Regions from separate parts of the Streptomyces sp. NPDC005803 genome, predicted to be linked through region 2. Evidence: riboswitches for the same ligand, from Rfam matches in the RefSeq annotation. Region 2 holds a riboswitch; each other region holds the start of a gene.
The links. A riboswitch is a leader RNA that binds a small molecule or an ion and turns the genes downstream of it on or off. The one in region 2 is predicted to bind S-adenosylmethionine.

Region 1 (3,268 bases), on a different contig from region 2:
AGGGACTTCTGGCCCGGCTCCGCCTCGGGCGCGCCGCACTCGCCGACGTCCTGCGGGTCGCTGCCGAGCAGGGTGCGCACGAGCGGGTGGGCGCAGAAGAGTCCGTCACGGACCCCGATGCCGTACTCGGCCGAGAGCGCCGCGGCGAAGTGCGAGCTGTTCCAGCCCTCGACCACGAAGGAGATGACGCCCACCCGCGGGGCGTCGTCGCCGAACAGCGAGAGCACCTTGACCTCGGGGACCTCGGCGAGTCCGGCGCGGACCGCGGCGACGAGCCGCTGTTCCCGGGCGACGAGGCTGTCGAACCCGGCCTCGGTCAGCGCCTTGCAGGCGGAGGCGATGGAGTAGACGCCGATCACGTTCGGCGAGCCGGCCTCGTGACGGGCGGCGGTGGTGTGCCATTCGACGTCCACCCCGCCGTCGGCCCGCCGGGCCACCTGGCGGGAGGCGCCGCCGCCGGCCAGGTAGGGCTCGGCCTCGCGCAGCCAGTCGGAGCGGCCGGCGAGGACGCCCGAGCCGAACGGCGCGTACAGCTTGTGCCCGGAGAAGGCGACCCAGTCGACGTCCAGCGCGGCGATGTCGACGGGGTGGTGCGGGGCGAGCTGGGCGGCGTCCAGCACGATGCGGGCACCGTGGGCGTGGGCGGCGGCGGCGAGCTCCTTGACCGGCCACAGCTCGCCGGTGACGTTGGAGGCGCCGGTGACGCAGACCAGCGCGGGCCCGTAGGGCTCGCGGTCGGCGAGCGCCCGCTCCAGCGTCTGGACGGCCTGGGCCGGGGTGCGCGGGGCGTTCAGGTACGTCACGCGGGCGTCGCGCCAGGGCAGCAGCGAGGCGTGGTGCTCGGTCTCGAAGACGAACACCTGGCAGTCGGCGGGCAGGGCGGCGGCGAGCAGGTTGAGCGAGTCGGTGGTCGAACGGGTGAAGACCACCTGGTCCTCGGCACGGCAGCCGAGGAACTCCGCGACGGTCTCGCGGCTGGACTCGAAGAGGTCCGTGGAGAGCTGCGAGAGGTAGCCGGCACCCCGGTGGACGCTGCCGTAGTACGGCGCGTACGCGGCCACGTCGTCCCACACCCGCTGCAGCGCCGGGGCGCTGGCGGCGTAGTCCAGCGCGGCGTACGTGACCTCACCGCCGGTGACCAGCGGAACCGTTACATCCTTGCCCAGAACCGGCAGGGGGGAACAAATCGACTGGTCGGTGGCAGCAGTGAGGACAGACATGACGAACTCCCGTAACAGGCAGGCGAATTCCGCGTGCCTGCGGATACGCGGCAGCACGGAGGGAAGAAGAGGGTGTGCGGAGAAGGGCCGAAAAGCCCTATCGCATTCGCGTGCTCACAAGAGGCTCCCTGAGGACCAGGACCCCACGGGTGGACATCTCACGATGTCGAGGGGTCCGCGCTTGCCGCAGACCTCGCTGCCTGCGGCCTGGTCTTCACCCGGGGCACCCCGCCACGGACGGAGGGTTGCCGGACAGCGGGCCGGGGCCGTAGTCGCTGTCACTCATGACCTGCGCAGCATCTTGCCATACGTGCGCGAACGCGCAAGGCGCAGTCCATGATCTGGACTGCGCCCCGCCTCGTGTTCCGTGCGCTCCGGGACGGCCGGACGACCGGTCAGGGCCGTACGGCAGCCGCTCAGGCGTTGCTGGCCACGACCCATCTCTCCAGCGCCCGGCCTGCCGCGCCCGAGTCGATGGACTCGGCGGCCTTCGCGATGCCCGCGGTGAGCTGCTCGGCGAGCGTGCCCTCCCCCGGGTCCAGCGCGACGAGCGCCGCCGCCGAGTTGAGCAGGACGGCGTCCCGGACGGGGCCCGTCTCCCCGGCCAGCAGCCGGCGGGCCACATCGGCGTTGTACGAGGCGTCGGCCCCCCGCAGCGCGTCCACCGGCACCAGGTCGAGGCCCACGTCGCGCGGGTCGAAGGCCTCCTCGCGCACCGCCCCGTTCCTCGCGATCCAGACCCGGGAGGTCGCGGTGGTGGTCAGCTCGTCCAGACCGTCGTCGCCCCGGAAGACCAGCGCGGAGTTGCCGCGCTCGGCGAGGACGCCCGCGACGATGGGCGCCATCCGCAGATCGGCGACACCGATCGCCTGCGAACGCACCTTGGCCGGATTGGTGAGCGGACCGAGGATGTTGAACGTGGTCGGCGCGCCGAGCTCCGACCGGGCCTTCGCCGCGTACCTCAGGGCGGGGTGGAACTTCACGGCGAAGCAGAAGGTGATGCCCGCCTCCTCGGCGACCTCGACGACGCGCTGCGGGGACAGTTCCAGGTTGACACCGAGCTTGCCGAGGACGTCGGAGGAGCCGCTGGCCGACGACGAGGCGCGGTTGCCGTGCTTGACGACCTTGGCGCCGGTCCCCGCCACGACGATCGCCGACATGGTGGAGATGTTGACCGTCTTGGCCATGTCGCCGCCGGTGCCCACGATGTCGACCGTGCGGCCGGGGACGTGGATGGTCGTGGCGTGCTCGTACATCGCGCGGACCAGGCCGGAGACCTCCGTGACGGTCTCGCCCTTGGCGCGCAGCGCCACCGCGAACCCGGCGATCTGCACATCGGTCGCCTCGCCGCTCATGATGCGGTCCATCGCCCAGGCGGTGTCGTCCGCGGTCAGGTCCTGGCCGCGCAGCAGGGGGGTCAGCACGCCGGGCCAGGTACGAGCCGCCACGCTGTCGCCGCCGTCCGGGGTCACAACGTTCATGGTCCGCTCCTGGGTCCACAGCCGATAAAGGGATGGGGCCACCCTATCGAGCCTCCGTGGACAGCGAAGAGCCCCGTCCATCGAATGGACGGGGCTCCTGCTGTGGCGATCAGTTCAGGTGATCAGTGGTGGCCGTGGCCGCTGGTGATCTCCTTGTACTCCTCGGCGGTGGGCTTGGCGATCTGGTTGTTCTCGCCGTAGTACGCCTTGCTGAGCCTGGCCCGCAGCTTCTGCACCGGGGACACCTTGCGCTCGACGCCGTTCTCGTCGACCGTCGGGCCGATCTCGACCGGCTTGTACTGCTCGTGCGCGGTGAGCGTGTGCAGCTGCTCCGGCCCGAGCGGCTCGTGGACCTCGACGAACTCACCGTGCGGCAGGCGCTTGATGAGACCGGACTCGCGTCCGTGCAGCACCTTCTCCTTGTCGCGGCGCTGAAGGCCGAGGCAGATCCGCCGGGTGACGATGAACGCCAGGACGGGTCCGACGAAGAAGGCGATGCGGACGAACCAGCTGATCGCGTTGAGCGACAGGTGGAAGTGCGTCGCCCAGATGTCGTTGCCGCCGCCG
Region 2 (3,268 bases):
TCGATGAAGACGACCCGGTCGGCGATCTCGCGGGCGAAGCCGATCTCGTGGGTGACGATGACGAGGGTGGTGCCCCTGGTCGCCAGGTCCTGGATGACGGCGAGGACTTCGCCGACCAGTTCGGGGTCGAGGGCGGAGGTGGGTTCGTCGAAGAGGATGACGCCGGGGCGCAGCGCGAGGGCGCGGGCGATGGCGACGCGCTGCTGCTGGCCGCCGGAGAGCTGGCGCGGGTAGGCGCCGGCCTTGTCGGCGAGGCCGACCCGGTCGAGGAGTTCGCGGGCGAGTTGCCGCGCCTCAGGCCTGCTGAGCCGGCCGGTGGTGACCGGAGCCGCGGCCACGTTGTCCAGGACGGTCAGGTGCGGGAAGAGGTTGAAGTTCTGGAAGACGAAGCCGATCCGCCCGCGCTGGGTGAGGATGGCCCGCTCGCTCAGCTCCTTGAGCCGGTCGCCCTGCCGCTTCACACCGATCGGCTCGCCGTTGACGCTGACGTAGCCGATCTCCGGCTTCTCCAGGTGGTTGATGACCCGGAGCAGGGTGGACTTGCCGGAGCCGGAGGGGCCGAGGATGACGGTCACCTCGCCGGGGCGGACGGTCAGGTCGACGCCGTCCAGCACCCGATGGGTGCCGTACCACTTGTGCACGTCGTGGACTTCGACGGCGGCGGGCGTGACGTCCGCCAGCGGTTCGAGTGTCTTCGCGCTCATACGGCGGCCTCCTGGCGGATGCGGGCTCGCAGGCCGGTGAGCCCGGTGCGGAGCTTCTGCAGCGGAGTCGGTGGCAGGTTGCGGGTGGCACCGCGGGCGTAGTGCCGCTCGACGTAGAACTGGACGACGGAGACGACGCTGGTCAGGATCAGGTACCAGACGGTGACGACCAGCAGCAGCGGCACGATGTCGCCCGGGTAGGTGGAGCCCATGGTCTGCGCGGAGCCGAACAGGTCCAGCAGGGAGACGTAGAAGACCAGCGAGGTGCCCTTGATCAGGCCGATGAGCTGGTTGACGTAGTTCGGGATGATCGAGCGCAGCGCCTGCGGAAACACGATCTTTCGGAACTGGTAGCCCTTCGGCAGGCCGAGCGCCGCTGCCGCCTCGTGCTGGCCCTGATCGACGGAGAGGATGCCGCCGCGCACCACCTCGGCCGCATAGGCCGCCTCGTTGAGGCTCAGGCCGACGACGGCGACGACCATGTCGGTCGCGAGCCTGGACTCGTCGAAGGAGAAGAAGGCCGGGCCGAAGGGGACCCCGACGCTCAACGTCCTGTACAGAGCACTGAAGTTGTAGAGAAAGATCAGCACCACGATGAGCGGGATGGAACGCAGCGCCCAGACGTAGGCCCAGCTGACCGCGCGCAGCACCGGGCTCTTCGACAGCCGGGCCAGGGCGAGCAGGATGCCGCCGACCAGACCCAACAAGGCGCTGTAGGCGGTCACTTCGAGGGTGATGAGGAGTCCGTCGAGAATGTTCGGCCGCAGGAACCAGTAGCCGAAGCGGTCCCACTGGTAGAAGGGGTTGGAGACCAGACCGTGCACGAACTGGGCCGCCAGGACCAGGACGACCGCGGTGGCGACCCAGCGTCCTGGCCGCCGTAGCGGCAGAACTCGCTGGGCAGTGGGGGCTTTCGTCGGTTCGTCGGCGGTCGGCGCCTCGGGGAGGATGACGGTGGCGCCAGGGGGTTCACTCATGGTGGGCTCCGGCTGGGTGGGTACACCCCGGAGGCGCGGCGGCATGCGGGGGCGCACACGACGGCGAGGTACCGGGGACGGGGAGGACAACGGCACACCGCTCGGGCGGTGTGCGTCAGGGAGTGCGGGGGCTGCGGGGAGGTGTCAGCCCCGACAGCGGGCACGGCCCGGTGTCGTACACAGTGCGCTGTTCACGCGGAGCAGGTCGACAGCACGGTCGGCGACGAGGAGGTTCGCGTACGGCCGCACGCAGCCCTGAGGGCGGCATACGGCCGTCCTGGGAGCTGCGTGCATGGCGTCACCGTCACTGTTCCGGCCCTGTGGGCCTCGCGCTTACCGAAACATCATCGGTCCGGTCGTCACCTGGGGCACCCCACCGCCTGCGAGGGTTGCCGGTCAGCTAGCCAGGGCTTGTCGCTGACGCTCATGACCGTTCTGGGCCGTAGTTAAGACAATTGCCCGAACGAATGTCAACGCCGGTCCACCAGGTGGAACGGCTGACGGGCCGCGTGTGCCGCCCAGTCCAGGATCTGAACGGCTGCTCCAGCACCCTCCAGTCCATGGCAACGGGCGTGATGACGGCGCTCGATGCCGTCGAGGTCGAGGTGGCCGCCGAAGGCAGGGTGGGCGGCCAGGTGGCGGGCGTAGGCCCACAGGGTCGGATGGTCGGCGATGCGCCGGACGGCTGAGGCGTCCAGGTGGTTGCGGTGCACGGTGTCGAGTTGGACCAGGGCGACCCACAACTCGACGTCCGCCGCCGTGATTTCGTCGCGAATCATGTACGTGCGGCCGACGAGCCATCGCTCCAGCACGCCCAGCGTCTCGAGCAGCATGGCGAGCGCCGCCGCGCGCTCAGCCTGCTCGCCGCCGGCCGATCCGGCGCTCTGCGCGGCCTGTTCGATGCCCGCGCACATCCGCTCGACGGCCTCGATCTCCGACTCGGCGCCGCACGGGTACGGCGAGGGTCGGTCGCCGCCGAAGCGGCGGGCGAGGTCGCGCATGATGTCCGGAGCGTGCGTGCTGACGATCCGTCCGGACCAGTCGTCGCTGAGCACCGGCGCGACGGCCGGACCGGCGTATCGGTGGGCGCTGGCCTCGTACAGCGGTTGCAGGGCCGAGTGGCCGCCCTCGGGGCAGTCGGGGACGGCCGACAGGAAGGTGGCCGGACAGACGGTGTCCAGGCCGAGCAGGCCGTGGGTGACGGCGATGCGCAGGCCATCGGGACACGCGGTCGACAGATGGAGGCGGTAGCGGCCCGGAACGGCGTAGTGGCCGCTGCGCGCGTCCTGGCCGATCCGGCCCCGGAAGGCGGGCGCGGGTCGGTCGGAGGCGTGGGCGGCCAACGGTGTGACGGACATGAATCTCCCCTGGAGCGGGCGCGGACGTACACGCGGCGGAAGCGACGTCGGGCGAGGGAGCGGGGCTCACCCGTATGCGCAGGTCAGGACGGCACCATCGTGGGGCATCCCTCGGCGCGGGATGGGCGCGGCTCAGCCCTGAGGGCTGATCGAACTGCAGACACGCTGCAGATCGATGTGCCGACGCGAGGTCAGAAGAGGCGAACGGCTCACTCGGACAGCGACCGGC
Region 3 (3,268 bases), on a different contig from region 2:
TCGCCGACCCCGCGCCGCACCGCCTCCCGGTCGCCGTCCCCGAGGGCGGCGCACACCCACATCTTGTCGTCGACGGCGCTCAGGCCGGAGACGAGTCCGCCCCCGCCGCGCTTGGCGTCGAGGGAACCGTCCTCGCGCAGCGCGTACGAGACGGGGCCGCGGTTGGACGCGACGAGTACCTGGGCAGCGGGCTGGGGGGCGTGCGCGGAGACCATGTTGCGGAATCTAGCCCGATCACGAACCGCCCAAACGTGCGAAGTCAGGCCACGTCACGCGGCGCGGCGGGAAACGTACTCCTCGATCTCCCGCATCGGCGGCCGCTCCTCGGTGTCCACCGGGTACGTGTGCGGGACGAAACCGTGCTCGCCGCGCTCGAACTGGGTCAGCGACGGGCGGACCAGATGCCCCCGGGAGAGGCGGAGTTGGGCGGTCCGGTAGATGGCGGCCGCCATCCGGCCGAGCGCCTGGCCGTCCTGGTGGCGGTGTTTCCTGACGCCGACGTCGACCTGGGCGAGGGCGTCCAGGCCGACCGTGTGCAGGGCGTCGACCAGCAGCCCCAGTTCCACTCCGTAACCGACCGGGAACGGCAGCCGCTCCAGCAGCGAGCGGCGCACGGCGTACTCGCCTCCCAGGGGCTGGACGAAACCGGCCAGCTGGGGCCAGTGCAGATTGAGCAGCGGGCGTGCCACCATTTCGGTGACCCGGCCGCCCTGACCCGTGGTGTCGCCGAACGGGCGGTCGTACATCGCCTTGACGAACTGCACCGAGGGGTCGGTCAGCAGCGGGCCGACGATGCCCGAGACGAAGTCGGCCGAGAAGTCCTTCAGGTCCGCGTCGATGAAGCAGACGATGTCGCCGCCGGTCACCAGCAGTGACCGCCAGAGCACCTCGCCCTTGCCGGGGACGGCCGGGACGCGGGGCAGGATGTCGTCCCGGTGGACCACCCGGGCGCCCGCCCGGCGGGCGACCTGCGCGGTGGCGTCCGTGGAACCGGAATCGATCACCACCAGCTCGTCGACCAGCTGGACCTTCTCCATGAGCTCGCGCCGGATCGTCGTGACGATGTCCCCGACCGTCTCCGCCTCGTTCAGCGCGGGCAGGACGACACTCACGGCCGGTCCGTGCGCGTCCTTCCTGGCCTCCAGCAGCCGCTCCAGCGGACGGTCGGCGGCTGACCAGGAACGCCTGGTCAGCCAGCGTTCGACCTCTTCCAGCACGGTCGATACTCCCTGTATGTGATCCATCTCGCGGTTCGGACGACTATCTCAACCGTCCGATGCTTCGGTTACAGTCTTGAACAACGCAGATGGCCGTCGCATGCCGGGGTCCGTCCGCCGATAAACGCCTGGATCCATGGTCCAGTGCCACAGCGCTCATCCAGAGGGACTGAGGGAACGGCCCGTTGAAGTCCCGGCAACCCTCCCGCCGACCGCGAGGTCCGGTGGGGAAGGTGCCAATTCCGTCTCGTGACGAAATGCGTCGCGAGGAAGATGAGGAGAAAGGGCCTCGCCATCATGGCTGTTGAGACTGTTGCCGCACCCACCGAATCTGCTGTGGACCTCGGACCCGCCGCGGCGCTTTCCTGCCGCGAATGCGGGGAGCGATTCGCACTCGGCCCCATTTTCGCCTGCGCGTCCTGTTTCGGGCCGCTCGAAGTGGCGTACGACCTTCCGAGCGGCTCCCCGGACGAGCTGAAGAAGCGCATCGAGGCCGGACCCGACAACATCTGGCGTTACGCGCCGCTGCTGCCGGTCCCCTCCGACGTCGCGGACAAGCCCAACATCAACCCCGGCTTCACCAAGCTGGTCAAGGCCGACAACCTCGCCCGTGAGCTGGGCGTCACCGGCGGTCTGTACGTCAAGGACGACTCCGGCAACCCGACGCACTCCTTCAAGGACCGCGTCGTCGCGATCGCCGTCGAGGCCGCCCGCGCCTTCGGATTCACCACCCTGTCCTGCTCCTCCACCGGCAACCTGGCCGGCGCCGTGGGCGCCGCCGCCGCCCGTGCCGGTCTGCGCAGTTGCGTGTTCATCCCGCACGACCTGGAGCAGGGCAAGGTCGTCATGGCCGCGGTGTACGGCGGTGAACTGATCGGCATCGAGGGCAACTACGACGACGTCAACCGCTTCTGCTCCGAACTCATCGGCGACCCGCTCGGCGAGGGCTGGGGCTTCGTCAACGTCAACCTGCGCCCGTACTACGGCGAGGGCTCCAAGACCCTCGCCTACGAGATCTGCGAGCAGCTCGGCTGGCGGCTGCCCGACCAGATCGTCATCCCGATCGCGTCCGGCTCGCAGCTCACGAAGATCGACAAGGGCCTCCAGGAGCTGATCAAGCTCGGCCTGGTCGAGGACAAGCCGTACAAGATCTTCGGCGCCCAGGCCGAGGGCTGCTCCCCGGTCTCCGCCGCCTTCAAGGCCGGCCACGACGTCGTCCGGCCGCAGAAGCCGAACACGATCGCCAAGTCCCTCGCGATCGGCAACCCGGCCGACGGCCCGTACGTCCTGGACATCGCCCGCCGCACCGGTGGCGCCGTCGAGGACGTCGACGACGAGCAGATCGTCGACGCGATCAAGCTGCTGGCCCGCACCGAGGGCATCTTCGCCGAGACGGCGGGCGGCGTGACGGTCGGCGTGACGAAGAAGCTGATCGACGCCGGCGTGCTCGACCCGGCGCTCACCACCGTCGTCCTGAACACCGGTGACGGCCTCAAGACGCTGGACGCGGTGGCCGCCACCTCGCAGGCGACCGCCACGATCCGCCCGAGCCTGGACGCCTTCCGCGCCGCAGGCCTCGCCACCGGCTGAGAAGCCTTCGACCACCCGAGACTTCAGGAAGGGCACCCACCATGAGCGTCAAGGTCCGTATCCCCACCATCCTCCGCACCTACACGGGCGGCCAGGCCGAGGTCCCGGCCGAGGGCGCGACCCTCTCCCAGGTCATCGAGTCCCTGGAGAAGGACCACCCGGGGATCGCCGCCCGCGTCCTGGACGACCAGGGCAAGCTGCGCCGCTTCGTCAACGTGTACGTCAACGACGACGACGTGCGCTTCGAGGGCGGCCTGGACGCGGTCACCCCGGACGGCGCCGGCATCTCGATCATCCCGGCCGTCGCCGGCGGCTGCTGAGCCCCGGGCCACGCCGGCCCGACTTCACCGCGTCACCGGAATTGCCCCCTCTGCGAGAGAAGCGGAGGGGGCAATTCTGCATGGTTGAGCGCGGTAGAGTGTGGGAAGCCCCCTCCGCTGCCCGTGCCGCCCGCATATGAG

Region 1: another riboswitch for S-adenosylmethionine. It lies ahead of ABZ454_RS08730 (aminotransferase class V-fold PLP-dependent enzyme); the one in region 2 lies ahead of ABZ454_RS16285 (amino acid ABC transporter permease).
Region 3: another riboswitch for S-adenosylmethionine. It lies ahead of thrC (threonine synthase); the one in region 2 lies ahead of ABZ454_RS16285 (amino acid ABC transporter permease).

What each region holds. Positions count from the first base shown of each region.
Region 1 covers NZ_JBEXXO010000004.1:338,775-342,042, forward strand. Annotated here, with positions in the region: gene ABZ454_RS08730 (aminotransferase class V-fold PLP-dependent enzyme) at 1-1,220, opposite strand, end outside; SAM riboswitch class IV at 1,393-1,510, opposite strand; gene trpD (anthranilate phosphoribosyltransferase) at 1,637-2,701, opposite strand; gene ABZ454_RS08740 (ubiquinol-cytochrome c reductase cytochrome b subunit) at 2,824-3,268, opposite strand, start outside.
Region 2 covers NZ_JBEXXO010000010.1:74,018-77,285, reverse strand. Annotated here, with positions in the region: gene ABZ454_RS16290 (amino acid ABC transporter ATP-binding protein) at 1-704, opposite strand, end outside; gene ABZ454_RS16285 (amino acid ABC transporter permease) at 701-1,681, opposite strand; SAM riboswitch class IV at 2,006-2,113, opposite strand; gene ABZ454_RS16280 (glutathione S-transferase C-terminal domain-containing protein) at 2,152-3,039, opposite strand; gene ABZ454_RS16275 (putative leader peptide) at 3,172-3,268, opposite strand, start outside.
Region 3 covers NZ_JBEXXO010000016.1:45,472-48,739, reverse strand. Annotated here, with positions in the region: gene ABZ454_RS22600 (trehalose-6-phosphate synthase) at 1-215, opposite strand, end outside; gene ABZ454_RS22595 (glucosyl-3-phosphoglycerate synthase) at 270-1,217, opposite strand; SAM riboswitch class I at 1,371-1,497, shown strand; gene thrC (threonine synthase) at 1,515-2,807, shown strand; gene ABZ454_RS22585 (MoaD/ThiS family protein) at 2,849-3,127, shown strand.